One region of the Effusibacillus lacus genome, then DNA from elsewhere that is predicted to be linked to it. Evidence: riboswitches for the same ligand, from Rfam matches in the RefSeq annotation. Region 1 holds a riboswitch; each other region holds the start of a gene.

Region 1 (7,961 bases):
GCTTCTCGGCAGCCTCCTTCAACACCTCTTCCCCTTCCCGCTGCACAACCGCTTCCAGGTCAATGTCCAGATTGATCATTTCCGGTCCCAAATGAAGTGTGGGGGCCACATTCAATAGAGTCACCCGGCTGTCCTTTTCCCGTCCCTCAACAAGTGAAATGGCTGCATCGACCGCTTTCTTTGAATGATCAGACCCGTCATACGGCAACAGAATCTTTTTGTACATGAAGATCCCCTCCCAAATGGTTCTGCTTCTACTTTACCTCTCACAACCATTTATTACCTATCGGGGGATTCCCTGAACCACTGTCGGAAACTCCCTGAACCGGAAGAGGAATGTGGCAGAAAATTGTCAATTCAAAGTCTTTCCTCTCGGGAGAAAATCTGCAATACTAGTAAAAAGCCAAAGAACACCATAACGGAGAGGGATGAACATGGACTCAAGTCTGAAACTGCAGATTCTGAACCTGCTGGAGGAAAATTCCCGGTTGTCGCATGAAGATATCGCTTCCATGCTGGGAGTGGATCCGGCTGAAGTCACCCGGTGGATCAAGGAAATGGAACAGGACAAAATCATTTTGCGGTACTCCACGGTCATTAACTGGGATAAAGTGGACACGCATAAAGTGACCGCTGTCATTGACGTAAAGGTAACGCCCCAGCGGGAAGTCGGTTTTGACGCCATTGCGGAAAGGATCTACCGATTCCCGGAAGTCAAGTCGGTGTCACTGATGTCAGGCGCTTATGACCTGCAGGTCGTCATCGAGGGCATGCATTTGAAAGAGGTGGCCAACTTCGTGGCAGAAAAACTGTCCACAATTGAGCACGTGAACTCCACCACCACCCATTTCTTGTTGAAAACCTACAAGTCAAACGGTGTCATCTTTGATGATCACGAAGACGACCAGCGGCTGGTGATCACCCCGTGAAGTCCCTCTATGACCGTCTGTCTCCCGTCGTCAGGGACATTCCTCCTTCCGGCATTCGCCGTTTTTTTGACCTGGCCAATCAGATGGAGGATGTCATCTCCCTGGGTGTCGGGGAACCTGACTTTGTAACGCCCTGGCATGTCCGGGAAGCCTGCTTTTACTCGCTGGAACGGGGGTACACTACCTACACGTCCAACAAAGGACTTCCAGAATTGAGAGAAGCAATTGCCGACTATCTTTGCAGTTTCCAGCTTGCCTATGACCCGGAAGAACTTGTGGTCACGGTGGGCGGCAGCGAGGCGATTGACCTTGCCATGCGGACGTTGTTGTGTCCGGGGGACGAAGTGTTGATCCCGGAACCGGCTTATGTTTCCTACAATCCTTGTACCACTCTCGCGGGTGGAGTGCCCGTTGGAGTTCCCACTTTTGCGGAAGACGAGTTCCGATTAACCCCGGAGAACCTGCGGAAACGAATCACCCCGCGCTCCAAGGTCCTGATCCTGTGCTACCCGAGCAACCCGACAGGCGCCGTCATGTCGAAAGCAGATCTCCAAGCGATAGCCGATGTGGTGCTGGAGCACGACCTGTTTGTGATTTCAGATGAGATCTATGCGGAGCTGACCTATGACGGTCATCACGCAAGTATTGCCTCGCTGCCGGGAATGAAGGAAAGAACCGTGCTGATCAGCGGGATGTCCAAAGCATTTGCGATGACCGGATGGCGAATCGGCTATGCGGCCGCTCCCCCGGAAATCCTGAACCTGATGCTGAAGATCCATCAATATACCATTCTCTGCGCTCCGATCATGGGTCAGAAGGCAGCGTTGGAAGCTCTTCGCCACGGTCATGCGGAGAAGGACAAAATGATAGACCGTTACAACCAGCGCCGCCGTATGATCGTAAAGGGATTTCGTGAGATAGGTCTGGCCTGTCACGAACCAAAAGGCGCATTCTACGCATTCCCCGATATTCGTTCGACCGGCTTGAGTTCGGAAGAATTTGCCGAGCGATTGCTTCACCACAGCCGGGTCGCGGTAGTTCCCGGCAACGTATTCGGCCAGGGCGGAGAAGGGTTTGTCCGCTGCTCCTATGCGACTTCCATCGAGCAGATTCAGAAGGCGATTGAACGGATTGGGAATTTTGTGAGAAGCCTGGGAGGGATCAAATGAAACGGGGTTGTTCAAAGGTATAACGGCACTGGGTGCCGTTAATTAAACCCCTCCAGGGGTATAACGGCACCCAGTGCCGTTAATTGAGCCCGTCCAAAGGTATAACGGAATCCGGTGCCGCTAATTGAGCCCGTCCAAAGGTATAACGGCACCCGGTGCCGTTAATTAAACCCCTCCAGGGGTATAACGGCACCCAGTGCCGTTAATTGAGCCCGTCCAAAGGTATAACGGCACCCAGTGCCGTTAATTGAGCCACTCCAGGGGTATAACGGCATCCAGTGCCGTTAATTGAGCCCGTCCAAAGGTATAACGGCACCCGGTGCCGTTATACCATCCGAAACGGGCTGGTACGAAGGAATAACGGCATCCATTGCCGTTATCTCACCCGAAACGGACTGGCACGAAGGAATAACGGCACCCAGTGCCACTATTTCACCCGAAACGGGCTGGCACAAAGGAATAACGGCATCCATTGCCGTTATCTCATCCGAAACGGACTGGCACGAAGGAATAACGGCACCCAGTGCCACTATTTCACCCGAAACGGGCTGATTCAGAGGTATAACGGCACCCAGTGCCGCTATCTTATATAAGATGGCTATCCAAGAACCGGGGGTGTGTTTCCGGTTTTAGGATAGCCTCTATTTTCGTTTGCGGGCAACTCCTTACATTTCAAAAAAATTATCTCTTTCAACCTTGGAAACTCTTAAGGCAAATCGTTTGTACCATACCGTCTTTCCCTTATCCTGCACCACTTTATGTAATGCGTTCTCTTTCCAATTCTTGATTGCCTCTAAGGACTCCCAATAAGAGACAGTGATTTCGAGTCCGGTATTGTCACGAACACTTTCCACCCCCCAAAAACCAGGTTGTTGAAACGCCAACTCTACCATCTTGTCAGCCATTTGTCCGTATCCCTTGTCGCCTTCCGTCCGCTCAGACGTAAAGATAACCGCATAATACGGTGGTTGCGGTGTTTTGGAAATTTTGCTCATGGAATCCCCTCCCGTCTGACTACAAACAGATCATTCCGGTTCTAATCGTCATTTTATAAACTAAAAGACTGTCCCCGCCAGTAGTTTTTAGCTGGGCTTTGGGACAGCCTTATTCGTTCCAAATATTCTCTTTATTTCGTTATCTGATACTTGTCGTCCTTGTAATAGTCCTGCATTTCGGTGCTGGCAGCCGGTCTTGCCTTTTCCAGAAGAACTGTGGAATCGGCATGGGACCACGATACCTTGTAACCCAGCATCTCAGCCACTTTACGCACCGGCAGGTAAGACTTGCCGTCCATTTCCACGATGTAGGGTTTGAACTCCTCTTGATTGGCCGCACCAAGACCCAACATCAACTTATCGGCCAGTATATAGCTGGTTCCTTCTTTCAACACCTTCTGGTCGGCGTAATAGGGATACTGGGCACCGTTCACCTGCAGGTTGAACGGTCCTTTCTCCCTCTGAGGAGCCGATTGCGGCTGCAGCATCCTGAAACTTACCCGATCTACTCCCAGCACCGTTCCTTCCCGGGTGTCATCGGCACCGCCATAGATGATGCCATTCTCATAATCGAAAATCACTGCCTGCACGTTCCCAATATTCTCTGGCTTCTCATCAAACACATGCCCTTTGGCCATCAGCTGCAGAATGACATCTTGCTCAATGCCCGCTTCCCACCGCACATTTGGATAAGTGCTGGAATAGATGCGGGGCGCCAGAATGGCTTCCTGGATCGGCAGCTTGTGGTCAATGACATTTAGTATCGTTTGTGCCACCGAAGTGATTATGGTGGGACCGCCCGGTGAACCTACTGCCATGAATGGCTTGCCGTCCTTCAGGATCATGGTCGGAGACATACTGCTTCGCGGACGCTTGCCCGGTTCCACCTGGTTGACTCCACCCGGTGTTGCGTCAAAATCGGTCATTTCATTGTTGAGCATGAATCCGTAACCAGGAACCATGATCCCCGATCCGAACACCGCTTCAATCGTGGTGGTATAGGCCACCATGTTGCCCCATTTGTCCATCACGGAAAAATGGGTCGTCTGCCCCACGGGCTTCTCTTCCAAATCCGCCTGTGAGGCACCCGGAGCCTTGCCTTCATACTTCCAGGGATCGCCTGCCTTGACAGCGTTGGATGCCTGGTTCGGATTGATCAGTTTCCGTCTTTCCTTGATGTAGTTCTCATCAATCAGACCTTTCTTCGGAACCGGATAGAAGTCTTCATCCGCCATGTACTGGGCGCGGTCCGCATAGGCCAGATGCATGGCTTCAATCAAACGGTGCAGGTAATCGGCAGAGTTGAGGCCCATTTTCTGCACATCGTATCCTTCCATCAGTTTCAGGATCTGCAGGATCGTCAAACCACCCGAGCTGGGCGGCGACATGGAGGCAATCTCATAGCCCCTGTATGTGCCCCGAACCGGTTCTCTTTCCTTCACGGTGTAGTTTCGGAGGTCTTCCATCGTCATGGTGCCGCCGCGCTTTTGCACCTCGGCCACCAGCGCTTCGCCGACCTCCCCGTTGTAAAGCACATCCGATCCCTTCTCCTTGATCAGCTTCAGGGTTTTGGCCAAGTCGGGCTGTACCAGCAGATCGCCTTCCTGCAACGGCGTACCGTTTGGCACGAATACCTGGCCTGCAGTGCCGTATTGCTGCAGCTTTTTGACGTCATCCTTAATGTACATGGCGGTTGCCCAGTTAACGGGAACCCCATTCTCCGCGTAGGCAATGGCCGGGTCGATCACATCCGCCAATTTCATGGTGCCATACTTTGCAAGAGCCGTTTCCACTCCTTTCAGGGTTCCGGGTACGCCCACCGCTTTGCCGCCGGTATGGCGTTCAAACCAGGGAACGGGCTTGCCGTCCTTGTCGAGAAACAGTTTGGGGTCGACGTTTTTCGGCGCCATTTCCCGGCTGTCCAGGATGGTGATCTTGTTCTGGTCCTTGAGATAAATCATCATGAACCCGCCGCCGCCGATTCCCGACATCATCGGTTCGACCACATTCAGTGACAGTTGGATCGCCGCAGCCGCGTCCACCGCGTTGCCGCCTTTTGCCAGAATCTCCTTTCCCGCTTGAGCAGCCAACGGATGGGAGACAGCCACCATACCCTGGGTGGCCCCCAGCATCTTGTCGTCCACCCCGGGCACCCTGGCGAGTGCCGGAGAAGCGCTTGCCAGCATCACTGCGGATGCCAAAGCCAAAGCTCTAACTCTCATAGAATCCCCCCTGGTAGAATAGAAAAAGGCAGTACAAAACTATCGTACCGCCAAATTGAAAGACTATTCAATAGATTCGACAAAAGTAGACGTTACCTGATAGACTTCTACATGTTACCGGTTCACAGCGCGATGGAAGGCTCTACTTTGATTTCCAGCACATCATAAACCGTTTGCAGGTTGTTGAGGGGATACAGGTGAACCCCCGCCACATGGGGCTTCAGAGCATAGTACAGCTCCTGCGCGATTTCAACGCCTGCTTCACGGCCACCCGCCTCAACCCGATCAATGATTTCCCGGCGGATTGTAATACCGGGAACTTTCTCATTCAGGAAGCGGGCTTGCTTGGCGCTTTTGAGCGGCAAAATACCGTAGAGTACGTAGACAGGAAGGCCCTCTTTTACCACCCGTTCCTGGTACCGCAGGGCCGTTTCCACATCGAACACGGGCTGGGTCTGTACGAATCTGACGCCGGCTTCCACCTTTGCCCGGAGTTTGGAGAACTCCACTTCCTGATCGTCCGCTCCAGGATTGGCCGCACCGCCGATAAAGAAGTCAGTTGGGGCATTCAATGCTTTGCCCGCCAGGTCGGAACCTTCGTTCAAACGCTTTGCAATCTTCACAAGTCCGATGGCATCCACTTCAAATACACCCCGTGCTTCCGGATGATCGCCCCGGCTGGGCTGATCGCCCGTGAGGGTCAGGATGTTGCGGACACCAAGTGCGGCTGCCCCCAGCAGTTCCGACTGCAGCCCCAGGATATTGCGGTCACGGCAGGTCAGATGGAAGATGGCTTCCAATCCCAGGTCTTGCTGTACGATGTGGGAGAGCGCAATCGGACTCATCCGCAGCGTTGCCATCGGGGAATCGGCGATGTTCACCGCATCGACATACCCCCGCAAATGCTTCGCCGTCAGCATGGTCGGCATCGGATCCGCCCCTTTCGGCGGCTCCAACTCCACGGTCACAACGCTTTTTCCAAGACTCAGCTTCTCTCTCAATCCGTGAATCTGATACATAGTTCCACTCCTCTGAAGGTATTGGGAACCTCTCCTCCCGGGGTCTGGCAAAATACGAAAACCTCTTTCTCTGTGAGAAAGAGGTTCGCTATATACGCAGCCAACCCTCTCTCATCTTTCACAGGCCATCCCTGTGTCGGAATTGGCACCGTGCCTGTACTCCGGACAGTTTCCGCTTCTCGTGGCGGTAAATCGAATCCGGGTCGCTCAGGCCGGTTGCCGCGGCTTCATCGGGCCAGTCCCTCAGCCGAACTCTGGATAAGAGCGGTTCTTTTGAAATTGTCAGAAACAAATACTCTATCGAAAGAGTAATGGATACCGGGGTGGTATGTCAATATAATTTTGAGTGGAAAAAAAGCACCCATCTGCTTCCCGGCAAATGGGTGCTTTTTTAAGAAGAGTCCCGACGGCCCCACCTGCGCCATCGGGTGTGACGGCCACATCTGCCGTCCTGCCTGTTGCCTGACGTACCCCGGCCAAACTCCGTCTTTGGCCACGACAAGCGGTGTAAGGTTCGCCCCAACAGATCCCTCATTGCAATCCTTCCGTACAATCCCTACAGCTTGCAGGGGCTGATAATCACCCCATGCAAAACTCCCGTTCCATAAATATACTTTCTTTCATACACTATGTCAAACCAATTTTATTTTTTTTAAAGAGTTAAGAGCGCTTGGCTTTGACGGCCTTTCCCTTCTTCGAACCGGTGGGGGCCGAAACTTTACGGATCTCGCGAATCATTTCGGGCGTCAGTTGCTTGCCAAATGAACGGAACCCGGCCAGTTTGAATCCGTGTTTTCTTGCCAGTTCATCGATTTGCCGCACCTGCTCCACACGAATGTTGCGGCCAAGGGTAAAGCATTCATATCGTTTCTCGAGAGCGAGGATCATCGTTTCTGCCATACAGGCAAAAACAACCCCCTTGGGCAGCCCGAACCGGAACTTCGACTCATACTCTCCCGGCACCTCTACCAGGCCGCCTTCAATCACCAAGACGTCCGGCCGCTGCAACGCCACTGTCTTGGCCACGTCGCGGGGGCGGGCCACATCACACACGACGGAACCCGGGCGCAGATCCTCCGGATACAGGACCGTATCGGCGCTGCCTGTAACGGTCACGACCAGCTCCGCTTTTCGTACGGTATGGCGTGGATCTGTCGAGACATTCACCGTTTTGCCCGATTCGCTCATGATGTAAGAGGCCAACTGCTCCAACTTGGCTTCATCCCTGGCAACCAGTGTCAGTTTCCCCACATGTGGGGCCAGCATCCTCGCGCAGATGGCGCCAATCGATCCGGTTGCGCCAATGACCGCCAAATGGGCTCTCGACGGTTCAATATCCATCAGTACTGCCGCTTGCCGCGTGGCCTGGATGGCAGTTGCCACCGTCAGGCTGTTGCCGGTAGTAACGGGAATCCGCAAATTCTTGGCAATGGTAATCCCAGCGTCTCCCACCACCGATGTAAAGGCACCAAGCCCGAGGATTTTCGCACCTGCCCGTTCCGCCCGGCGGCCTGCCCGGATGATCTTGCGCAGAACCGTCTGCAGCGGCAATTCCAACATCTGTCTGGCTGTCAACGTGGTCGCGACGAAAACCCCCTCCACTTCATTGTGGTCCGACCGGATACCT
Region 2 (8,162 bases), on a different contig from region 1:
GCACGGATCAATGTGGCAAACTGCCGGCAGAAAGGTACGAAGTCCTGCAGTTTTACCTTTCGTCCCGCCAGGAACCCCAGTTCGATCTCCTTCGTCAGGAGTCCTCCACCGGAACCGGCCTTGACCTTCATCGGATAAAGCCCCTGCTTCCGCAGTTCTTCCACGGCCGCATTCAGGTCGACAGCTTCAATTTGTCCCTTCAGACTCTGCCCAAGCCGATTGACTGCTTGATACCGAAATTGAGCCACAAAAATACCTGTCCCCTTTTGGAAAGCATAGATCGTTTTTCCAAGATACTTTTTCCTACAAGATTATTATAATCAGACAAAACTAAGATTGAAATACAAATTAAACCTGAATTCGACATCAAGTTGACAGTTTTGTGTAAAGATTTTGTCAAGCTGTGTCGAATTCAGGTTTTGAATCATTTTACCGACTATTCCACATTAAAATACCTTGCTTCCGGATGGGCAAACACCATCGCCGAAACGGACGCCTCCGGATCCATCATGAACCCTTCCGTCAGATGCACCCCGATATCCTCCGGCTGCATCAAGCGAAACAATTGAGCCTGGTCGTCCAGATTTGGACAGGCGGGATACCCGAAGGACACCCGAATCCCCTGGTAGCGGGCCCCGAAACGCTCCTGCATCGTCATGTCAGCAGGATCGGGGAATCCCCACACATCCCGCATGATATGATGAATCCGCTCGGCGAAGGCTTCCGCCAACTCCAGAGCGAGGGCCTGGATGGCATGAGACCGCAGGTAATCCCCTTTGTCTTTCCATTCATTGGCCCGTTCACGCACACCTCCGCCCGCCGTTACCACCAGAAATCCGACATAATCCATGACGCCGCTTTCCACCGGTTTCAAAAAATCGGCCAGGCACAGATACGGATCCTGCAGCTGCCTTGGGAACGTAAACCTTTCAAGAATTTTGGCGGGATTCTTTGGATCGTATATCAGGATGTCATTGCCGCTTGATTGCGCCGGGAAGAAACGGTACATGCCATGTGCCCGGATCAGCCCCGTTTCCTTCGCTTCTTTCAGCAGGTGATTGATGACGTCCATCAGTTCGGTGGTCTTTGGATCCTTCTCTTCCAGCAGCTTCTCCACATTGCCCTTTACTCCCAAGTGTTTGCCAAGCAGCATTCGCAGGTTGAGGTAGGGCTGCAGGTGAGAAACCGGGTAGTCCCGCAATATATGACGCTCCAGATCGGGTGGAACGAAAACCGGGGCATTGCGGTCGACATCGGAGCGTCTGTCCGCAACCTGCGTCGATTCGTTCGATCCTCCGGCTCCTTTGCCCGATTCCATCACATAAGAATTCTGGATGTCCCTCAGTTCCTGAACCAACGCTTTGCGCTGCTGCTCGTCGCTTAACCGGTTGGCCAGATCCAGCCCATCCATGGCATCTTTTGCGTACAACACCAGTCCATTATACTCCGGAGCAATTCGCGTATGGGTAAATTTACGGGTCAAGGCTGCTCCACCGACCAGGATGGGAACCTCAATCCCCGCCTCCCGCAAGTCCTGTGCAGTGGTCACCATCTGTTGGGCCGATTTTACCAGGAGTCCGGACAGTCCGATCGCATCCGGCTTCTCTTCCCGGTATGCGGCAATCAACTGTTCAGGCGGAACCTTGATGCCCAGATTGACCACCTGGTAGCCGTTGTTGGATAGGATGATTTCCACCAGGTTCTTCCCGATGTCATGAACGTCGCCTTTTACGGTGGCAAGCAGGATCTTGCCTTTGACAGCCGTTTCTGTCCGCTCCATGAACGGTTCAAGATGTGCCACGGCCGCCTTCATTACTTCCGCGCTTTGCAGCACTTCCGCCACAATCAATTCGTTGTCGTTAAACAGCCGTCCGACTTCTTCCATGCCTTTCATCAGCGGACCGTTAATAATGTCAAGGGGAGCGTATTTCTTCAATGCTTCGTTCAGGTCGTCAATCAGGCCGTCCTTGCTGCCTTCCACCACATAATTGGCCAACCTCTCCTCAAGGGACAGGCTGGAGACTTCCTTCACTTTGGCCACTTTCTTTTCCCGATAAAAAGCGGTAAATTCGGCGAGTGTCTGTTCATTCGTACGGAACAGCAGTTCTTCTGCCAACCGCCGTTCTTCTTCCGGAATGGACGCGTAGCGCTCCAATTTCTCCGTGTTTACGATTGCATAATCCAGCCCGGCTTTGGTGCAGTGATACAGGAACACCGCATTGAGCACTTCCCGGCCCGCAGGCGGAAGACCAAAGGACACGTTGGAGATTCCAAGAATACTGCCGCACTCCGGCATCGATTCCTTGATCAAACGGATTCCTTCCACCGTCTCCAACGCCGACCCGATATACTGCTCATCCCCTGTGCCTACCGGGAATACCAGCGGATCGAAGATAATGTCCTGCGGATTAACGCCATACTTGTTTACCAGCAGATCATAGGATCGCTTGGCCACTTCCAGCTTGCGTTCCCGGGTAACCGCCATTCCGGTCTCATCGATGGTTCCTACTACTACCGCCGCCCCGTAGCGGGTAATCAGAGGGGCCACTTCCTCAAACCGCTTCTCTCCGTCCTCAAGGTTAATGGAGTTGAGAATGGCTTTCCCTTGCGAATGTTTCAAGCCAAGCTCCATCACCCGCACATCGGTGGAGTCAATCATCAACGGCACTTTCACCTTCTTGACGACATAGTTTAGAAAATTCTCCATGTCGCCATACTCGTCCCGGTCCGGATCGGCCAGACAGATATCGATGATGTGCGCCCCTTTCTTCACCTGGGCGCGGGCAATTTCCGACGCGTCTTCATACAAGCCCTCCGCAATCAGTGTTCGGAACTTCTTGGAACCGATAACGTTCGTCCTCTCTCCGACCATCAAAGGACGGTTGTCCGCTTCCAGATACACTGTCTCAATACCGGAAACGGCCGGCAGGTGTCCTCCGGCTTCCTGTCTGGGCTTGTAATCTTTCAATGCTTCCGCCAGGGCGCGGATATGTTCGGGTGTCGTGCCACAACAGCCCCCCGCAATGTTCAGCCAGCCCAGTTCTGCGAACCCGGCCATTTTTTTCGCCAATGCTTGCGGAGATTCGTGGTAATGTCCGTTCTCATCAGGCAATCCTGCGTTCGGATAGCAGCTGACCCCACACTGGGCCAATTCGGACAGAGTTCGCAGATGGTCCCGCATAAACTCCGGTCCCGTTGCACAGTTAAGTCCCACGGTGATCGGCTTCAAATGTTCCAGCGAGATGTAGAACGACTCGATATTCTGGCCTGCCAGCGTGGTTCCCATTGGTTCGATGGTTCCTGATAACATCAGCGGAAGTTCCTCGCCCAGCTCCTCAAACGCTTTCCTGATTCCAAGACTGCCCGCTTTGACATTGAGAGTATCCTGGGCCGTTTCCAGCAGCAGCATGTCCACCCCGCCCTGAATCAACACTTTGGCTTGCCGGTAATAGTTTTCCATCAACTCTTCAAAGGTGGTTCCGCCGGTCACAGACAACGTCTTGGTGGTGGGGCCCATAGCCCCCGCAACAAAGCGGGGCCATTCCGGCGTCGAGTATTTGCGGGCCGCTTCCACCGCCAAACGGGCAGCCGCCAGGTTGATCTCGTCAGCCTTGTCCTGCAGGTTGTATTCAGCCAGCACCAGCCGGGTGGAACCGAAGGTGTTGGTTTCAATGATGTCGGCCCCCGCTGCCAGGTACTGCTCGTGAATTCCTTGAATCACATCGGGACGTGTCAGATTCAGGTATTCATTGCAGCCTTCGTATTCTTCCCCGCCAAAATCGTCAGCCGTAAGTCCCGCCTGCTGGATCATCGTCCCCATCGCACCGTCAAGGATCAGAATCTTCTTCTTCATTTGTTCGCGCAACAATTGTCCGCGTGCCGTCATGCTTCTCCCCCTTACCTAATGAGGGTCGCCCCCTGCAAACTAAAAACCCTCTCCTGTCAGAGAGGGCCAAACTTCGGTGTCCGCTCCTCCTATCTTCCAGAATGTCAATCTGCTGGAATTAGCACCGTGTGCCGCGCACCGGTTGCTGTGGTATCATCGGGCCAGTTCCCTCCGCCACTCTGGATAGAAGTCTTGCTATTTTGGATTTTAATTTAGTTTGCATGAAACCGGGGCACATGTCAAGATAGTGGATAAGAGGAAAAAACCGGAAAGGGGCTGGACCGAATGAATACCCCGGACAATCAGTTCATCCGCTATGTAATTTTGCTTACCAAGAACCCGGGCCAAAGTCTGACAGAGAATCTGATTCGCGCACATGTGAAACACTTACAGGCCCTGGAGGAAAAAGATCAATTGGTGCTCTGCGGACCTTTTGCCGATTCCAAAGGCGGTATGATCATCATTAAGGCCGCCTCCTATGAAGAAGCAAAACGAATCGCCGAAGCGGATCCGTTTGTACAATCGGGAGCTGAAAGCTACGAACTGCGTGTACTTGAACTCTCCTGCAAAGAGAACCGGCATATGGGAATGGCAGAATAGTCAAATCAGCAAAAAACCTCCCCCTTGCGGGAGAGGTGTAAATCTTTCATTTAATGACTGGACTTGTCAGCGGTTTGCGGCGGGTTGCCGTCTGCGGTGACAATCAGTTTGGCCAGCGCACCTTTTTGAACATGGTTAAACTGGTGGGTTACGATCGGATAAGTTCCTTCCTTCAACACCCTGAACTCAACAACCAGACCGCCAGATGCAGGTACAGTATAAGCTTGCAGGCCGTTCAGCACGTTCTTCGGATTGCCGTCCACATATACGGTGTCAAAAGTGGTTCCTACCACGTGGAAACTGCTGACTTCGTTCGGACCCACGTTGTTGAAGTAGATTCGAACCTTGTCTCCCACTTTGGCATAGAACGGCTTGCTGAGATCCGGATGCTTTCCGTTGAAGAGAACGTATGATGGAACTCCATTCGTCATGTCATTCAGGTCGTTTTCTTTGTAGAATTCAGACTGGGTAATGATGAATTCCCGATTGATTTCTTTGTCGGTGGGATATCCGTCTTTTGGCTCAACGATAATCGTACCGTACATGCCGTTGGCAATATGCAGCAATACGGGCTTGGTTCCGCAATGGTACATAAATACGCCCGGTGTCATAGCCGGATAAGTGAATACGCCTTCTTCATTCGGATGGATATCGGCAAAGTCTTTGCTCGGAGATGCGTGTACCGCATGAAAGTCCATACTGTGGGGGACTTTCGGGTCCAGATTTTTCATTTTGAATTTGATGGTGTCCCCTTCTTTTACTTTGATGACCGGTCCGGGAGCCGTTCCGTTAAAGGTCCAGGCTTTGTACTTTACCCCGGGAGCAATCTCAAGGTCCGTAATCTGGGAAGTCATCTCCACATAGACTTCATGATCACCGGTACGCTTTACAATAACCGGAACTGGGGGTTGGTTAATCCCTTCGTGCAAATTCATATTTGTTGGTGCAGGTTTCGAGTTCTGATTGCTTTGAGCAACGTTCGTGTCACCTGTTTGAGCTGAACAACCGGCCAAAAGTGCTCCTGTTAAAATCAACAATGCAAGCGCTTTCATTTTCATTTCGATTCCCTCCATTTGAATGGTTCGAAGCGCCGGCCCCACTAATCCAGGAGTCAGGAAACCACTTTCTATCTCTTTTGTATTCCCGCACCGGAAGCCCAAGTGTGACTTTTATCACACAATTAATACTCTTCAAAAATATGTCATTCCACATGAATAATTGGATTAAGTTTATGAAAAATTTGTTTCAAACAGTTAGATCAATTATTGTCCGCATGTTGAAATCCGAGAATCAATCCGGTTTTGTGTTTATTCCGGCAAAAGAAAAGGCATGCCGTTAAAGCATGCCATAAAGCAGATTATAATTCTATTTTCCTGTAAAATTCGGTCTCCGTTTCTCAAAGAAAGCGGTAACGCCTTCCTGATGGTCTCTGGATCTGCCGCAAATCGATTGGCCTCTGACTTCCGCCTCCAGTACGGTTGCCAGATCGCTCTCAAAACTCATGTACATGTTCTTCTTGATCAATCCCAGCGCCTGGGTTGGGGATTGAGCCAATCGAAAAGCATAGGCTTGGGCCGCCTGTTCAAATTCTTCATCCGGCACCACTTTGTTAACAAGGCCTAACCGCAGAGCTTCTTCGGATGTAAGGGTATCTCCCAGCATGGCAAGTTCCATTGCCCTGCTCAGTCCCACGATCCTCGGCAGGAAGAAATGGCTACCCGCGTCGGGGATCAGGCCAATCTTGATAAATGCCATGGAGTAGGAAGAACTTGCGGCCGCTATCCGCAAATCACATGCCAGGGCTACCCCAAGTCCTGCACCGAACACCGGGCCATGCAGTGCCCCAATGATCGGTTTCTCAATCTCCGCCATTCGGAGAAGCAAGCGGTTGTAAGTATTCTTCAAATAGGTGCCATGATCAAGAGAAGCCACATCTTCCCTGCTGATGCTCTTCAGATCGGCCCCGGAGCTAAAGCCCTTTCCGTTCCCGCGAAAGACAATGCAGCGCACATCTACGTCTTCCGCCGCCTTGTTCAATGCGTCATAAACCTCTTCATGCATCTCCACATTGAACGCGTTCATCACTTCCGGGCGATTTAAAGCAATAATCGCCATCTGATTCGATTTCTCAAACAAGATCGTTTTGTACATTTTGTATCTCCTCCTCCAAATAATGCCAACCCGTTTTCAATCAACTGCCGCGACTGACTTTATTTCTGTTCCCAATTTTCTGTCTTCCGCTTCGATGCGGTTCCGCTTCTTCGCATCTCCGGCCTAAAGCCCTGCTCTACCGCTCCCGCCCACTATTTCTCTGTTTGCCTTACAAAACCCTTCTCACGGATACACATTTAAAGCGCCCCTGTTGGGGCGCCTCTTACCTAGGCATTGCGTCGATTGTAGATCCACACAAAAATGATGCGCCAGATGGATAACAAAATCAGTGTAGATACCAAGGCCACAATCAGGAATGGAATTTTTAGCGCAGAGTTCAGGTACAGGTTGCGGAGCATCATCCCAAACGGAATGGCCAAGATCCATACAATCAGCGTTCGTTTGAACATGCTGGCAAAACTGCGGTAGTGCTGCAATTTGTAAAGTCCCAGGACCAGTCCCACAATCAGCCAGGCAATGACGAATGGAGCCGCTGTCTCCAAAGTGCCTTGAAACGTCGTATACGTCTTATGTTCCGATTGACCCATTAAAGCAAACAAAATCAGCATCAGAATGTCCCCAGCAAGCAGCAGCCACACCATGTAAAAATCCCCCATTCCCTGGTTGGAATAATTTTAAATCCGCAAACCATTGTACCATAAAAAAACATCCACCCGGCAATTGGGTGGAAATTTTAAATTTCTTGCCTTCTTCGTTTTGCAATCGCTTTTAGCAAAAGGATTGCCACAGCGTAAGTGGCAGTGGCCAGCAGTGTTGTGACAAACCAGGCATCGGTGCCCAGTGCCAGATACAGGAGCATGTGAAACAAGAAAATCAGAACCAGCCATACGCCCAACTTGATTGTGTCAATAAAGTTCCAGAACGTATTCATCTTAACCTCCGAACTGTAGACCTGTACGACTTTCCCAGTTTTCCCATGTTCGGAGCACCCCATGCAAAAAACGGCATGCCCTTTGAGCATGCCGTTTCTTTAAAACTGTTTACCAGGTTCTTACACCCGGTGCGCCAGGTGGCGGATTCTGAATCATATCGGCAATCGGATATCCGTATGCCACCAGGATCAAGATAACTGCAACCGAGATCCAAACCGGCCAACGCTCGAGGATACGCGGAGTTTCGGCTGCATCTTCTGCAACGTCGCCCATCGGATATTCCTGTTCACCTTTCGGAGCTTTGAATGCAAGATAGAGCACAAGACCTACCTGCAGCATGGCTGCAAAGAACAGGAACGCACCGCCAAGAGCCGCGAGTTTATGAAAAGGAATCCAACTGAGAGCTGTCGGATCATTCATGTAAGTGGTACCGGCAGTACGGCGCGGTCCGCCCAACAAACCAAGGGTATGCATTGAACCGGACATGAAGATCATACCGATCGACCAGAGAACCGCTTGCAGTCTGCCCAGCTCGTTGGTTGTCCGGGTCATCTTCCGGCCAGTCAGGTGCGGAATCAACCAATAGCTTACACAGAAGAAAGTCAATGCAACCGCAGTACCTATGGTGAGAT
Region 3 (8,162 bases), on a different contig from region 1:
GTGCTGGAAGAAGTTTGCATCCAATTGCTTTTCAAATACCTGTATGTTCGGCTGAACATAGTCATTGAACTCTTTCACTTCGAGGGTAACCCCTTGCTCTTTCAGCTTGGGTGCAACAAACTTCAGGATTTCTGCGTGCGGAACTGCGGTTGCCCCGACTTTCAGGGTTACTTCCTTCTTATCGCCGCCAGCAGCCGGTGCCGGAGTCTCTGCGTTTTCTTTCTTGCCGCATGCGGACAGCGAGAACGCAAGTGTAAGGGAGAGTAGTGGTACAAGCCATTTTTTCATAGTTTAAAATTCCCCTTTCCGTGTTTGATGCTTTCATTTTTGTTTATATGAATCCCCGCGAACATTCCCAAAATCGGGGACACCCGCGAGTACATCATATATACCGTCTGGAATTATTTCCGGCTGAAACGGAGAACCAGCCAATCGCCGATGGACTGCAGAATTTGCACCAGGACGATCAGTATGGCGACCGTTACCAACATGACATCTGTTTGAAAGCGCTGATAGCCATACCGTATGGCCAGATCCCCCAAACCGCCCCCGCCGATAACGCCTGACATTGCGGTATATGACACCAATGCCACAGTCGTAATTGTAATGCCGGCGATCAGTCCGGGACGGGATTCAGGCAGCAGAACCCTTGAAATGATTTGCCAGTGGGTTGCCCCCATCGATTGGGCTGCTTCGATGACTCCCTTGTCCACTTCCCGCAAAGAAGTTTCCACAAGCCTTGCGAAAAATGGGGCCGCGCCAATCACAAGCGGTGGAATCGAACCCTGGATCCCGAGGGATGTCCCGACAATCAGCTTGGTAAAAGGAATCAACAGAATCATCAGAATGATAAACGGTACGGACCGCAGGATATTGACCACAAAGGAAGCGGTTGCGTAGAACAGCCGGTTTTCCAATAACTGTCCTTTGGAAGTCAGGAACAACAACACTCCCACCGGAAGACCGATGATAACGGTAAACAATGCGGACAGGCCCAGCATAATGAGCGTGTCTATCGTCGCCATTCCAATTTCCGCCCATTCGAGGTTCACAAAGCTGATTTCCAATTCAGATCACCTCCACTTCGAGTCCACGGTTCCGAAGCGCAGTCACCGTGTTCACAATCTGCTCTTTCTTGCCGTCCAGTTCAACCACCAGCTGTCCGTAAGGTGTGTCTTTCATGCGGGAAATGGTGCCCTGCAGGATATTGAAAGAAGCCCCGGTTTCCATCATGGTTTCGAACAAGACCGGTTGATAAGTTTGTTCCCCAAGGAACGTGATCCGAACAATCGTCCGGTCTCCAACCGCTTTCTCGTGGGCCACCGTTTCCTGCAATTCCATCGAATCGGCCACTTGCTCCACAAATTCCTTTGTGGTGGGGTGCTGAGGCCTTAAGAACACATCTGCCACAGGTCCGGTCTCGACTATTTGTCCCCCGTCAATGACAGCCACCCGGTCGCAAATAGAACGGATCACATGCATTTCATGCGTGATCAGCACGATTGTGATGCCCAACTGGCGATTTATGTCCCGCAGCAAGGCCAGAATCGAATTGGTAGTTTGCGGATCCAGCGCTGACGTAGCTTCATCGCAAAGCAGCACGGCAGGATCATTGGCCAGTGCCCTGGCAATGCCCACCCGCTGCTTCTGACCGCCTGACAGTTGGGCTGGATACTTGTCCCGATGCTGCTCCAATCCTACAAGCTTTAACAGTTCCGCTACCTTGCGCTCAATATCCGCTTTTGGACGTCTGGCCAATTGCAGAGGGAACGCAATGTTTTCACCCACCGTGGCGGAAGACAGCAAATTGAAATGTTGGAAGATCATTCCGATTCTCCGGCGTTTCTCCTGCAGTTCCCTGGCAGTAAGCGATGTAAGGTCAACTCCATCCACAATCACCCGCCCGGAAGTAGGTTGTTCCAACAGATTCATGCAGCGGATCAGCGTACTTTTACCGGCACCGGAATGACCGATGACCCCGAATATTTCTCCTTTCCCAATCGACAGGTGAATGCCGCTCAGCGCGGGTACCTCCGATTTTCCGACGATATAGTGTTTATGCAAATCCTGTAATTGGATCATACGTAACACCCCCATTTCCGCTCTGAAGTTTGCCGTCATAGAAAAAACCCTTTTTCTACAGACTGAAAAAGGGCTTTCATTTCGAATGTCCCTTCTCATCTGTCAGGTATTCGGATACCTGAAGGAATTGGCACCATGCCGCCCGTCTAAAGCGATTGCTTCAGACGAACCGGTTGCCGGGCTTCATTGGGCCTGTCCCTCCGCCTCTCTGGATAAGAAGAATTACCGTTTATATGAATTATGAATATTTTATACTAAAAAGACAAATCTCAGTATACCTATTTCATGTCAGTTAGTCAATAAAAAATCCTGCATTAAAAGCAGGTCATGTCCGGCAATTAGGTTTTTCATCGGAGTTCATGTTCTTTTGGTTCCGGCTTCGAATTTGAAGCTGGTAGAGTTTCGACATCAGTTCCCGTTGCTCCCTGTCAGTGAAAAAGACGAACTTGACACCATATTGGAATTGATCGGATGTCGATTTTTTCCATACCAGTTGGCCATAAACCTGTAACTGTTGTTCAGGTAAGTTCACATCAAATTTCCAGATCAATTCTTCACTGACAGGAATGTCACGTTCCGAAACAAAACAGAGTCCTCCTCCGGAGATGTTTCTCAATACGACTTCAAACTGTTTTCCGATAGGCATATACCGGTTGCCAAGCTTTCTTAGTTGAAGCGAACAAAAGGCGTTCAGTGGAATCCTGTAATGCTCCCTCCGCTGCATGCTGATTTCCAGCCTTTACTTTGAGATTAAAGGAGACAGTTTTAAGTTATCAAAATTTTCTTCCGGTCTCCAGTTACTCAAGTCCTATTTTAATGACCCCATTTTGGTAGAGAAAAAGCGTTGCCCGTAGGCAACGCCCAAGATCAGGACGGAATTCTGCAGCCAATCGCCTGTACGATCAGGTCTCCCATCTCAGATGTTGATACTTTGGTGTCTTGGGGACCGGCCAGATCAGCAGTCCGAGCACCCTTTGCGAGAACCTCTTGAACCGACTGTTCAATTATGGCAGCTTCCTGTTCCCACCCGAAGGAATGGCGGAGCATCATTGCCGCTGACAGAATGATTCCCAAGGGATTGGCGATCCCCTTCCCTGCAATGTCCGGTGCTGAACCGTGAATCGGTTCATACAGACCGACTTGTGCCCCAAGGCTGGCAGAGGGCAGCATGCCGATCGATCCTGTCAGCATGGCCGCTTCATCCGACAAGATGTCTCCAAACATGTTCTCGGTAACCAATACGTCAAACTGGCGCGGATTGCGGATCAACTGCATGGCACAATTGTCCACCAGGATATGCTCACACTGTACATCCGGGTAATCTTTGGCAACCTGGTTCACCGTTTCCCGCCAGAGCCGGGATGATTCCAACACGTTGGCTTTATCGACCGAATGCAGAAGCTTTTTTCTGTTTCTGGCAATAACAAATGCCATTCGTACAATCCGTTCAATTTCTTCTGTTGTATAAACCAGAGTATCAGTTGCCTGTTCCCCGCTGACGTGCGGCTTCCTCGACTTGTCTCCAAAATAGATGCCGCCTGTCAACTCACGAACAATCAGCAGGTCCACTTCTGCCAGAACTTCCTCCTTCAAGGTGGAAGCGTGCAGCAGCGGTTCATATGCCTTCACGGGCCGCAGGTTTGCAAAGACCCCTAACTCTTTGCGCATTCTCAGCAAACCGGCCTCAGGACGCAGATTCCCCGGATTCTGATCCCACTTTGGACCGCCTACGGCAGCCAGCAGCACTGCGTCAGATTCTTTCAAACCTTGCAGGGTTTGAGGCGGCAGGGGGTCTCCAAACTCATCAATCGCTGTTCCCCCGATGGGCAGGGATTGAAAAGTAAACTCCCTGGAAAACTCTTTGCCGACAGCTTCCAGGACTTTAACCGCTTCCGCCATGATCTCGGGTCCGATCCCGTCCCCCGGAAGCAGCGCGATTTTTTTAGGCATGCAAGTTCACCTGCTCCTTCAAGCGCCGGTACTCACGACCAAAAGTATCCATCCGCTTCATAATGATTCGATTGATTGCGTCGATATAGGCTCGGGCACCTGCTTCGAGTGTGTCGGTAGAAACAGCCCTGCCGTTTGCAACAATCTCTCCTTGGCGAAGCTGTATCCGAACTTCTGCCAAAGCGTCATGCCCGCCGGTTACAGAATCGATTTGGTAATGGAGCAGTTCCACCTGCTCGCCGGTAATCCGGTCAATCGCATTGGAGATTGCGTCAAACGCTCCGTTTCCGACTGCCGCCTCCTGCAGCAATCCCTGTTCATCGTCCACCAACCCTATGGTTGCGGTCGGAATTCCCTGGGTTCCACATGACACCTGCATATATTCCAGACGGTAAGCGACCTTTGAGGAGTCAACTTCATACTCCAGAAGCAGAGAGAGGATATCTTCGTCTGTAACATATTTTTTCTTGTCACAAAGCTCCTTGAATTTCCTGAACACGACATTCAGCGCTTCTCCGTCCAGTTCGTAGCCAAGAGAAGTGATATGATCCTTGAAAGCGTGGCGTCCCGAATGTTTCCCCAACACCAGCTTGGTATCCGCCATGCCGACCGTTTCCGGCCGGATGATTTCGTAAGTGGACTTCTCCTTGAGCATGCCGTCCTGGTGAATGCCCGACTCGTGCGCAAACGCATTGGCGCCTACAATCGCCTTGTTGGGCTGTACCACCATACCGGTCAGCTTGGAAACCAAACGGCTGGTGCGGGCGATTTGTGACAGATCAAATCCAAATGTAGCCTGATAGATGTTTCTGCGGGTTTCAAGCGCCAAAGCTACTTCCTCCAGCGCCACATTGCCTGCCCGCTCCCCAATCCCGTTGATGGTGCCCTCAACCTGGTCAATGCCCGCCTCGATTGCCGCCAAAGTGTTGGCGGCTGCCAGGCCAAGGTCGTCATGACAATGGGCGGACAGTTTCAGATTCTCGATTCCTTTTGCGTTTTCACGAATATAGCGGAACAAATTGGCATACTCGGCAGGAGTCAAATAGCCTACCGTATCCGGAACGTTAAATACAGTGGCTCCCGCCTTGGCAGCAACTTCAGCCACCTTTACCAGGAAATCCGGTTCGGAACGCCCTGCGTCCTCCGCCGAAAACTCCACATCCGAAACAAACTTGCGCGCCAAACGGACGGCCGCATCCGTTTGTTCCAGCACCTGTTCCGGCGTCATCCTCAATTTGTACTGCATATGGATCGGCGACGTTGCCAGGAAGACGTGAATCCGGGGATGTTCCGCCCCCTTCAGCGCTTCCCATGCCTGTTCAATGTCGCTTTGGACGGAACGGGACAAAGAACAAATACTGACTCCGCGAACCTCGTTGGCAATCCGCTTGACCGCTTCAAAATCTCCCTTGGAGGAAGCCGCAAATCCAGCCTCAATGATGTCGACACCAAGTCGAGCAAGCTGCCGGGCAATCTCCAATTTTTCCTCTTGCGTCAAGCTTACACCCGGGGACTGCTCCCCATCTCGCAAAGTGGTGTCAAACACATCAATCTTGCGCATGTAACTCCCTCCCAAACGAATTTTATTTTTTGATCCAAGACATCATTTCGCGCAATCTGGCGCCCACTTGCTCAATCGGATGCTCCGCTTCCTGCTGCTTGATCGCATTGTAGGAAGGACGCCCCGCCTGGTTTTCAAGAATCCACTTCTTCGCAAATTCACCGCGCTGGATTTCTTCCAGAACTTTACGCATTTCTTTTTTCGTTTCCTCGGTGACTATTCTGGGTCCCGTCATGTAGTCGCCAAACTCCGCCGTGTCAGAGATGGAGTAGCGCATTCTTGACAAACCGCCCTCATACATGAGATCTACGATCAACTTTAACTCGTGCAAGCATTCGAAATAAGCGATTTCCGGACTGTAGCCCGCTTCCACGAGTGTTTCGAAACCGGCTTTCACCAAAGCGGTTGCACCCCCGCAAAGCACTGCCTGTTCTCCGAACAAATCGGTTTCCGTTTCTTCCCGGAAAGATGTTTCAAACACGCCGGCACGTGTGCAACCGATACCCTTTGCATAAGCAAGGGCGATTTCTTTTGCTTTCCCTGTGGCGTTCTGGTGAACGGCCACCAATCCGGGAACTCCCCCGCCTTGGGTATAAACCCGTCGAACCAGGTGTCCCGGGCTCTTGGGTGCCACCATTGCCACATCCACATCCGCCGGAGGGGCAATCTGTCCAAAGTGGATGTTAAATCCGTGAGAGAACAGCAACATTTGTCCGGCTCTCAGATTGGGGGCAATTTCTTCCCTGTACACTTGACCCTGCCGTTCATCCGGCATCAGGATCTGGATAATGTCAGCCACTTTCGCCGCATCGGCGACCGTCATCACTTCGAACCCATCTTGTTCCGCCTGTGTCCAGGACCTTCCCGGACGTCCCGCCACCACAACTTTGACGCCCGAGTCCCGAAGGTTCTGCGCTTGCGCATGGCCTTGCGAACCGTATCCAACGATTGCGACAGTTTTTCCTCCCAATAAACTCAAATCCGCATCATGGTCATAGTACATTTTCATCGCAGAATCCCTCTCCCATTTTGTATTTGTCTGAGTCAATCAAACTTTGATTTTTGCCAGCTGGCTTCGAACCAATGCTGTAGTGCCTGTTCTTGCTATTTCTTTGATTCCGTATGGGCGCAGCAATTCGATCAACGCATCGTTTTTCTCCCGGTTTCCGGTAGCCTGGATGATCATCGAATTCCGTCCCACATCGACGACAGAAGCACGGAACGGTTCCACAATGCCGGTGACTTCCGCCCGAACCGTGGGGTTGGCCGCAATCTTGATCAGCAGCAGTTCCCGTTCCACCATCGGTTCGTTTGTGATATCCTGCACTTTTATCACATCGATCAGCTTGTGCAGCTGCTTCATGACCTGCTCCAACGTGGCCTCGTCCCCGAGCATGGTAATGGTCATTCGTGACAAGCCCTGTTCTTCCGCCGGTCCAACGGTAAGGCTGTCAATGTTGAACCCGCGTCTGGAGAACAACCCCGCTACCCGAGTAAGAACACCCGGTTGGTCATTGACAAGTACGGACAGGGTATGCCTCATTTTTCCCACCCCTTAACGATCATTTCGTCGTTTCCTTTGCCGGGCGGAACCATCGGGAAAACTTTCTCCGTTTCTTCGACCAGGAAGTCCACAACAACCGGACCGGGATAAGCCAACGCTTCCGCAATTGCCTTCTCCGCTTCCTCCGGAGTTTCGGCTCGAAGTCCCTTTACATTGAACGCTTCCGCAACCCGTTTGAAATCGGGAGCCGAAATCTTCGATTCAGACAGGCGGTTCCCGTGGAACATTTCCTGCCACTGGCGAACCATACCGAGAAACCCGTTGTTGATGACAAACACTTTGACCGGAATATGGCGCTCCGCAATTGTCTGGAATTCCTGGATATTCATTTGCAGGGAAGCGTCCCCGGCAACGCAGACGACAGTCGCATCCGGTTTGGCAAGCTGTGCGCCGATCGCCGCCGGGAAACCGTACCCCATGGTGCCAAGTCCCCCCGAAGTAATGAAAGTACGCGGTTCTTTTGCCCGGTAAAAATGGGCGGCCCACATTTGGTGCTGGCCCACTTCCGTTGTAACAATCGCTTCACTGTTGGTCATACGGTCCAGCAAATCGATTACGTATTGGGGTTTTAATTCCTTCGAACTGTTCTCGTATGACAAAGGATATTCCCGGCACCAGACCTGGACGTCATATACCCATTCGTCACAGTTTGCGTGGGGAGCTTTTGCCAACAGGGCATCTAACGCCTTTTTCACGTCAGCCACAATCGGATAGTCAATCTTCACGTTCTTGCCGATTTCAGCCGGATCGATGTCAATATGAACCTTTTGCGAATGGGGCGAAAACCGTTCCAGCTTGCCCGTCACCCGGTCGTCAAACCGGACGCCGCACGCGATCAACAGGTCGCAGTGGTAAACTGCCATATTGGCCGCGTAAGTTCCATGCATGCCCAACATTCCGACAAATAACGGATCGGACGGCGGAAAAGCACCCAGCCCCATCAGTGTCGAAACCACAGGGATTCCGGTCTGCCGCGCAAAAGCCCGAATCTGCTCGGAAGCGTCC
Region 4 (8,162 bases), on a different contig from region 1:
ATTGTGGCTGACACATTGGAGGGTGTCCTTCATGAGGCAGGCGATTTTTTGATTCCAATGGAAAAAGGGGAGTGGAGCCACGACGAAATCTATGCAGAACTGGGTGAAATCGTAACAGGAAGGAAGAGCGGCCGACAAACAGATAAGGAAATTACACTGTTTAAATCTGTTGGGGTCGCCTTCCTGGATCTGGTCGTGGCAAAAGCGGTCTATGACAAGGCTAGAGAATTTGGTGCCGGAACAGTGGTTGAATTTTAATGAGTGGTTAGAAGCGGTAGAAGCTCCCCAATACTTTGTAAGTTTGCTTATCCTGGTTATTATCAAAGGCTACCAAGAAAGGCTTCTCTCCTTTTGTTTGAAGCATCTTTGATACGATGCCGGTTCCGAGAGAACTACAGAACAGCAAATCGCAGCCCTGTAAGTGTAAGGCGTGGCACATCGCGTTTAGGTTCTGGTCAAAATATGTGTTACCCGATTCAAGGCCGAACCATTTTTTCCAATGAGACACGGTTTGATCCAGATCATGGACAGCGTAAGCGATATGTGACATTCGTAAGTCTCCGACGGGATGTGCCGCGATCATTTTTCTTGTGATTAAATCCGATTCTCTTTCCTGGTCACTTTGGTTCCATTGAATCAGAAATGGAAGCTCCGGACCGGCAAAGTCCGTATCCAGAAACAGAAGTTGCCACTCGATTACGGTATCGTCTTGTCTCTTACGGTTACCTTTGAAGGGACCCGAAACAGTCAGTCCAAGTTCCTGCAGGCTGAAAGCGGCCTGGTTTATGTTGTCGGTCCGTAAAGCGATTTGCCCAAAACCTTCCCGATTGGGCAGATCCTTCAGCAGTTGACCGATTAGCTTGTAATCAACGGAAGCCTTTTCAGCAAAGGTACGGTTCTCGATCCCCAGAAACTCTATGTAACTTAGCCCAAAATAACACAGACTGTTGTAGGTACCCCAACTCTCATGGCGCCCGCCCTCCACTGCATGGAAACCGTATCCCTGCATAGTACGGACCGCTTCCAGCGGATGGCAGTTAATGAAATGTACCAAATGGTCAAACTTCAGATTCATTTCATTCTTCCTCCTTGTTTGAGGAATTTAAGTTAACCGGACAAGCGTCCCAAAGGCACCGGCGGCATCCACAATTGACAAGTGAAAAGAGCCGGGGTGCCACACGAAATGATCGAATGGCACATTCTCATTTTCTTGTTTCTTTATTCCAAAACGCATAAAAGCCCCTTCGAATTCAACATCAGGTCCAATGCGAATCCTTCAAAATTGTCGACGCGGTATCCTTGCTTCTCTATGTCTTCGCGTATATAATCCTTTAAAATTTCTGCCAGTTGGGTCCACTCCATCCCGGGTACGTAGTTGGCACGTGCCAGATCGTCGATAGCCGCCACTGTTTCCCTTGTGCGCTTAAACGCGATGGAAGCGGGTTCCGTCATTCCGAAATGGGAGTGATAAATTCGCTTGGGATTCAATGTTTCCAGTTTTGCAAGCGATTCAAATGTTGCCGCCCGGTCGAACTCCGAGGGGGATGTGGATGGATAGATCGGTTCAAAATCGTATCCGGTAAACTGTTTTACGTAGCGAATCCCAACCGTATCACCGGTGAAAATCCCTTCTGAAACGGGATCGTAAATTGAAAAATGATGACGGGCGTGACCGGGAGTGTCATAGAAGGTCAGGATGCGTCCGCCGCCCAAATCGAGTGTGTCACCTTCATCCCGGATCAGGACACGGTCTTCCGGAACCGGCAGGATCTGACCGAAAGCTTGCTCCAATGCATCTCCGTAAACGGCACGGGCCCCCGAAATCAGCCGGCTGGGATCAATCAGATGTTTTGCGCCACGGGGGTGTACCACAACTGTTGCATTGGGGAAATGGGGAAGAATGTAGCCAACGCCACCGGAATGATCCAGGTGAATGTGCGTAACGATAATGTATTCCACCTGTTCGGGACGAATGCCCAACCGTTTAAGGCCGGAGAGTATGTGGGGGGCACCATAAGAAGAACCTGTCTCGACGATTGCAATCTTCTCTGCATTCACTACATAACAGCCGGTTCGACCCTGTACACCTAGTTCCATTAAATCAATGATCGTGATACCGTGGCCAAGCGGATGCAAAATTGGTTCGACATTACCCATTTCATCATCTCCTTTTGTAGAGTATTCTACGGTATATATGTGTAAGATTTCAGAAATACATGCCCGGTTCAAACAAAAAATGGCAGTACAACCAACAAAGAATTATTCGACGTGAAGTCCGGAACCCCTTTTGTTTTCCTGCACTTTAAATGCTCCTTCCGTTCTGTGCAGGATCCAGATGCCGGCCGCCGATCCGATGCCAATCAGAGAAAATACTACAAAAGGCATCTGGGTGTGGCCGGTCGCAAATGCCTGATCCACGATCCATCCGCCTCCCGTGCTGCCAATTGTTCCGCCAACGGCAACAGTCAGTGAGGAAAAGCCAAAGTAGGATGCCAGAAGCTCTTTCTCCGCAATTTCGGCAATCCAGGATTGGGATGTAGGCGTGATGAACATGGAAGAGAAAGCGATTCCCGCTACGGGCAAAACCACGGTAATCAGCGTCAAACTGAATATGGCCGGCACAAAGGAAAGACCAAGAATCAACATTCCAATGGCCATAAACGGAAGTGGCTGGATGTGATACCGTTCCGCCAGACGGACGACGGGTTGTTGAAAACAGATGACCAGGACGGACATGGCGGCAAAAAGATACCCTGCGATGTCTTGCCCAATCTGTTGTTGGGCAAGCACGGGGATCACGATGTACAACAATTGGTACAGCATGTAAAAGCCCATGATTAACAGGTTCAGCCAGACAAAAGTGTGGTTTTCCGCGATGTGTTTAATGTCGGCCAGCACGTTCGGATGATCCCGCTGCACAACGGCGATTGCCGGAAGCAGGACCCACACCAGGAAGCCAAAGAATATGAAGATCGCAGCGGAGATATAACAAATCCAGCTGAAGATGTCGTAAGCGGAAAGCCAGGCTCCAGCCAGGGGGCCAAGGGTCATGCCGGCGTTCCCCAGGATATTGCGCCAGGCAAAGACCTGATCCCGATTTTCCGGTGTGGAGAGCTCGGTGGTGGCGGCTTGCCAGGCCGGGGAGAACAGGGCACCTCCCAGTCCCGCAAGCAAACCTGCGATCACCAGTGCGGGCAGGGATTCCACAAACCCGAACATCGCGAATCCGACAGAGCGAACGACTGAACCAACAAGAATCGTTTCTTTGTAGCCCATCCGGTCGGCAATGATTCCTCCCAACAACATCAGACCCTGCTGGGCAAACAGCCTTACGGCGTACAGGATCCCTGATACCGCGAGGGACAGTCCGAGGTCTTGGGTAAAATGAACCGCCAAAAGCGGGATCAGCATAAAAAAACCAAAGTTTGTCAAAAACGCGCTAATCTGGAGGCACCAAAGACCGGCAGACCAGCCGGGCGTTGAAAGTCTCATAAAATTCCACCGTCCTGTGCCTACTATTCTAGCAGATTTCCCCCAAAAATCATGCCGAATCGGATATAATTATCCCGTACCATAGAGAAAGCGGGTGGAAAGGTTGGTCAGTTTCGACTGGCTGAAGCGGCATGCAAAGGATTTTGACCTTGTACTGCTTCTTGTTTTGATTGCCATATCAATCATCAGTTTTCTGGGGGTTTATTCTTCAACCGTTACGCGCGCCGGCCTCGAGACCTACTACCAAAAACAGATTATTTGGCAGATGCTGGGCTTCTCCGTTTTTTTCGGCTTGGTATTGACCGATTACCGGACCTTCACCAATACAAGAATCCTTACGATCGGCTATGGTATAACCATGGTGCTGCTGGTTGTCGTCTTGTTCATGCCCGAGATCAACGGGCAAAGAAGCTGGATTCCGCTGCCGGGCTTTCAACTGCAGCCGTCCGAGTTGGGAAAACTGTTTGCCATCATGGGGATGGCGGCCTATTTGGCCAAGATCAAGGAAAAAGAAGAAGAGTTTACGCTGCATCACTTCATACGTGTAGCCGCCATCTGGGGGGGGCCTTTGTTCCTGATCATGCTTGAGCCAGACCTTGGGCAAGGACTTGTGATGGTTGGGTTGTTCTGCGCGATTATGTTTGTGGTGCTGAATCGCAAGCCATTGTTGATATTCGGCAGTTTGGCCGGTTTGTTAGTCACGTTGTACTTTGTCGCTATTTATGCGTTTCCCCAATACTATTTGAAGTTTGTTGAAATGCTTCCGTTAAAGCCTTACCAGAAAGCCCGGTTTGTTGTGGTGATTGACCCGGCCCTGGCCAAGGACTGGGGATATCAGGTCCAACAGGCGATTATTGCCATCGGGAACGGTGGGCTGCCCGGCAAAGGGCTGCTGCAGGGGTCCCAGACACAAGGGGCATTTGTCCCCGAGCAGCAAACGGACATGATCTTTTCGGCGATCGGGGAAGACTTTGGATTCATCGGAACCTCGATTTTGATCATTCTGTTTTTCATTATGCTGCAGAGAATGGTAAAGATAGCGACCACTACCTCCGACCCGTTCGGAACCTATTTTATTGCGGGTGCCATCGGGATGTTCGGGTTTCAGATATTTGAGAACATCGGAATGAATCTGGCGGTGATGCCTGCCGCAGGGATCACGCTTCCCTTTGTTTCTTACGGAGGCACGTCGCTGCTGACCAACTTCATTATCATGGGAATTGTCCAATCGATTGCGATCCGAAGGCGAAAGTTGAGGTTTTAACTTTATGTTTTGTGCAGATTTTTTGTTCGCGGAAAGGTGGCAGTGACAGATGATTGTGCAACCGGCAGATCGGCTCCGGCGGCTGCCCGAGCAATTTTTCTCGGCGCTGGTTCGAAAAGCCAATGCGTATATAGCAGAAGGGTATGACGTGATCAATTTGGGGCAGGGAAATCCCGACCTGCCGACCCCCTCTCACATTGTGGAGTCCATGCGGGAAGCGGTGCTTGACCCTGTGACCCACCGGTATTCTCCTTTTTCCGGGCTGCCGGAATTGAAGGAGGCGATTGCCGACTGGTACAAGAGGGAGTTTGATGTGGATCTTGATCCCGCTTCCGAAGTCGCCATTCTTTTCGGGGGAAAAGTCGGACTGGTGGAGATCAGCCAGTGCTTGCTCAACAAAGGGGATGTGTGCCTGGTACCGGATCCCGGCTATCCTGATTATTGGTCGGGAGTGGCCATGAGCGGCGGGGAGATGGTGATGATGCCGCTTCTGCGGGAGAACCGCTTTTTGCCGGACTACTCAATCATTCCGGAAAATGTGCTGCGGCGCGCGAAGCTGATGTTCCTGAATTACCCGAACAACCCAACGGCTGCGACTGCGAATGAGCAATTTTTCCGGGACACGGTGGACTTTGCCGCACGGCACGGGATTGTGGTCGCCCATGATTTTGCGTATGGCGCAATCGGTTTTGACGGTGAGAAGCCGGTTTCATTCTTGCAGATCCCGGGAGCGAAAGAGGTGGGCGTTGAGTTTTACACCATGTCAAAGACTTACAACATGGCCGGTTGGCGGGTCGGCTTTGCACTGGGGAACCGTGATGTAATCTCTTTGATCAATCTGGTCCAGGACCATTTTTACGTAAGTCTGTTTGCGGCCATTCAACGGGCTTCCATTACGGCACTGCGCTCCTCGCAGGACTGCGTGCGGGAATTGGTGGCCGTTTATGAAAGCCGAAGGGATGTGCTCGTAGACGGCTTGCGGGATTTGGGATGGGATTGCCCCGCTCCGAAAGGCTCTTTCTTCACCTGGGTTCCGATCCCCAATGGTATGGGATCGGTGGAGTTTGCCGACTATGTGCTGGACAAGGCCCATGTGGTGATGGCGCCCGGGATCGGCTTTGGAAAAAGCGGCGAGGGCTATGTGCGAGTCGGGTTATTGGCACCGGAGGACCGGCTGCGGGAAGCGGTCGAGCGGCTGGGGCGGATTGGGCTGTAGTTGTCTCTCAAAAAATTGTCAAAAAAATTATTGACACCTCCTCCTGCCTATCGTATTATTTCTCTAAGTTTACAAATTTTCCAATTGCATAATTAGTTAGACTCTTATCCAGAGCAGGCTGAGGGACTGGCCCGATGACGCCCGGCAACCGGATTCGCAAAAGTGCGGGGTTCCAATGGAACCCGTATCACCGAGAAAGAAACATCTTCCCTTCATGCGGATCAATGGTGCTAACTCCTGCAGAATGTTGCAATTCTGAGAGATGAGAGGCGAGGGATTGATTTGATATACGCCTCTTTTCTTCGGAAAAGGGGCGTTTTTGATTTTGCTTGGCGGTGTTGGTGAAAGGGGTAAACACATGGGGGATTTGAACCAGCAAGATTACGTAGTAGCAACCTATCTCGTACACGGAAGTGGAGATTTTCATAAAAAAGCACAGGGCATTGCAGTAGGTCTGACAGTCGGCTCCTGGACGGATCTGCCTGCCGAGCGCCAGGAACAGATGAAGAAACACCTGGGGCATGTGGTGGCGGTTGAAGAACTGGGCAGAGATGAGGAACGCAATGGGAAAGCGCTGTTAAAGATTGCATATCCAACGTTGAACTTTACGCCGGATATTCCGGCTCTTCTGACATCTGTTTTTGGCAAACTGTCCATGGACGGTGCCATCAAGCTGGTGGATCTTGACTTGCCGGACTCCTACACGAAGCGCTTTCCCGGGCCCAAATTCGGAATCGACGGGGTCAGACAAAGCCTGGGGGTCTATGACCGGCCGCTGTTGATGTCCATCTTCAAATCCTGCATCGGATACGACAGCGAGACGCTGGCGGAGCTGTTCTACCAGCAGGCACTTGGCGGCGTGGATCTGGTAAAGGACGATGAGATATTCTTTGACGATACGTATGCGCCGTTTGAGAAGCGAATTGAGGCCTGTATCAAGGCAGCCGGGCGGGCGGAGACAGAAACGGGCAAAAAAGTGCTTTATGCGGCCAACTTGGCAGGACCTGTAACAGAGATTGTCGAGAAAGCCAAGCGTGCGGTACGGGCCGGGGCCAATGCGTTGCTGCTCAACGTCCTGGCATACGGTTATGATGTGCTGCACCGACTGGCAGCAGACCCGGAAATCAACATTCCGATCATGGCACACCCGGCACTGGCAGGAGCGATTTATCCGTCACCGCAATACGGGATCAGTGCCCCCATCATTCTTGGAAAAATCATGCGGGTGGCAGGCGCGGACCTGGTTCTGTATCCGTCTGCATACGGGTCGGTGGCACTTGAGAGAGAAGAGACTCTGGCGATTGCAGCGGAGTTGCGGAAGGAATCGGGCTTGCTCAAGAGGGTTTTCCCCGTGCCTTCGGCAGGCATTCATCCGGGACTGGTACCCCGTCTTTATGAAGACTTGGGGAACGACCAGGTGATCAATGCGGGCGGCGGGATTCACGGGCATCCGGGTGGTTCCGCAGCCGGAGGCAGAGCGTTTGCTGCGGCGATTGACGCGGTTGTGAAGGGGGAAGGCCTGCAGGAAGCTGCGGCAAAGAGTCCGGAACTGGCCAAAGCACTTGAATTATGGGGAGGGAAATGAGTTTGGCAAACGACAGCAAGTCGATCGTAATCTTTTGTGACTTTGACGGGACGATTACCGAACGGGACATGATCATCTCCCTTATGGAGCGTTTCGGACCGGATGGCTGGGAAGCGATCAAGGATGACATACTGTCCCAACGCATTTCGGTTCAGGAAGGTGTCGGAAAGCTCTTTTCCCTAATACCGTCTGTCAGGCGAGAAGAACTTGTCCAATATGCCAAAGATACTGTGAAAATCCGGAACGGGTTTGCCGAGTTTGTTGCCTATTGCAAGGCCAACGGTATTCCGTTTCTGGTGACAAGCGGCGGCATCGACTTTTTTGTCGAACCGATCCTGACTCCTTATACACAAGTTGAGAGAATCTACTGCAACGGGTCCGATTTTTCGGGCGAGACCATCCAGGTTTTGTGGCCTCACGACTGTGATGATCAGTGCGACGGGGGATGCGGGTTGTGCAAACCTTCCATTCTTAGGGATTACCCGGCGGATCAATATACCAGAGTTGTCATTGGGGACAGCATTACCGATTTGAAAGCGGCACGACTGGCCGACATCGTGATTGCCCGCTCTCTGTTGCTGGAGAAGTGCAGGGCCGAGGGGCTG

The links. A riboswitch is a leader RNA that binds a small molecule or an ion and turns the genes downstream of it on or off. The one in region 1 is predicted to bind S-adenosylmethionine.
Region 2: another riboswitch for S-adenosylmethionine. It lies ahead of metH (methionine synthase); the one in region 1 lies ahead of EFBL_RS14575 (methylenetetrahydrofolate reductase).
Region 3: another riboswitch for S-adenosylmethionine. It lies ahead of EFBL_RS16760 (methionine ABC transporter ATP-binding protein); the one in region 1 lies ahead of EFBL_RS14575 (methylenetetrahydrofolate reductase).
Region 4: another riboswitch for S-adenosylmethionine. It lies ahead of EFBL_RS01030 (2,3-diketo-5-methylthiopentyl-1-phosphate enolase); the one in region 1 lies ahead of EFBL_RS14575 (methylenetetrahydrofolate reductase).

What each region holds. Positions count from the first base shown of each region.
Region 1 is NZ_BDUF01000084.1:20,350-28,310, reverse strand. Features, by position in the region: gene EFBL_RS14605 (universal stress protein) at 1-226, opposite strand, end outside; gene EFBL_RS14600 (Lrp/AsnC family transcriptional regulator) at 435-929, shown strand; gene EFBL_RS14595 (aminotransferase class I/II-fold pyridoxal phosphate-dependent enzyme) at 926-2,098, shown strand; gene EFBL_RS14590 (hypothetical protein) at 2,383-2,571, opposite strand; gene EFBL_RS14585 (antibiotic biosynthesis monooxygenase family protein) at 2,764-3,093, opposite strand; gene ggt (gamma-glutamyltransferase) at 3,225-5,315, opposite strand; gene EFBL_RS14575 (methylenetetrahydrofolate reductase) at 5,438-6,334, opposite strand; SAM riboswitch class I at 6,443-6,599, opposite strand; gene EFBL_RS14570 (shikimate dehydrogenase) at 6,995-7,961, opposite strand, start outside.
Region 2 is NZ_BDUF01000003.1:78,283-86,444, forward strand. Features, by position in the region: gene EFBL_RS00575 (type II secretion system F family protein) at 1-248, opposite strand, end outside; gene metH (methionine synthase) at 437-3,886, opposite strand; SAM riboswitch class I at 3,973-4,076, opposite strand; gene EFBL_RS00585 (YciI family protein) at 4,172-4,486, shown strand; gene EFBL_RS00590 (multicopper oxidase domain-containing protein) at 4,537-5,538, opposite strand; gene EFBL_RS00595 (enoyl-CoA hydratase/isomerase family protein) at 5,852-6,637, opposite strand; gene EFBL_RS00600 (DUF3054 domain-containing protein) at 6,865-7,239, opposite strand; gene EFBL_RS00605 (hypothetical protein) at 7,332-7,529, opposite strand; gene EFBL_RS00610 (b(o/a)3-type cytochrome-c oxidase subunit 1) at 7,639-8,162, opposite strand, start outside.
Region 3 is NZ_BDUF01000097.1:37,645-45,806, forward strand. Features, by position in the region: gene EFBL_RS16750 (MetQ/NlpA family ABC transporter substrate-binding protein) at 1-288, opposite strand, end outside; gene EFBL_RS16755 (methionine ABC transporter permease) at 402-1,025, opposite strand; gene EFBL_RS16760 (methionine ABC transporter ATP-binding protein) at 1,069-2,082, opposite strand; SAM riboswitch class I at 2,175-2,301, opposite strand; gene EFBL_RS16765 (PilZ domain-containing protein) at 2,408-2,806, opposite strand; gene leuB (3-isopropylmalate dehydrogenase) at 2,950-4,032, opposite strand; gene EFBL_RS16775 (2-isopropylmalate synthase) at 4,025-5,593, opposite strand; gene EFBL_RS16780 (ketol-acid reductoisomerase) at 5,616-6,602, opposite strand; gene ilvN (acetolactate synthase small subunit) at 6,642-7,136, opposite strand; gene ilvB (acetolactate synthase large subunit) at 7,133-8,162, opposite strand, start outside.
Region 4 is NZ_BDUF01000004.1:57,461-65,622, forward strand. Features, by position in the region: gene EFBL_RS01000 (ornithine cyclodeaminase family protein) at 1-258, shown strand, start outside; gene EFBL_RS01005 (VOC family protein) at 266-1,075, opposite strand; gene EFBL_RS01010 (MBL fold metallo-hydrolase) at 1,219-2,157, opposite strand; gene EFBL_RS01015 (MFS transporter) at 2,260-3,492, opposite strand; gene EFBL_RS01020 (FtsW/RodA/SpoVE family cell cycle protein) at 3,587-4,756, shown strand; gene EFBL_RS01025 (pyridoxal phosphate-dependent aminotransferase) at 4,806-5,972, shown strand; SAM riboswitch class I at 6,074-6,241, shown strand; gene EFBL_RS01030 (2,3-diketo-5-methylthiopentyl-1-phosphate enolase) at 6,331-7,557, shown strand; gene EFBL_RS01035 (MtnX-like HAD-IB family phosphatase) at 7,626-8,162, shown strand, end outside.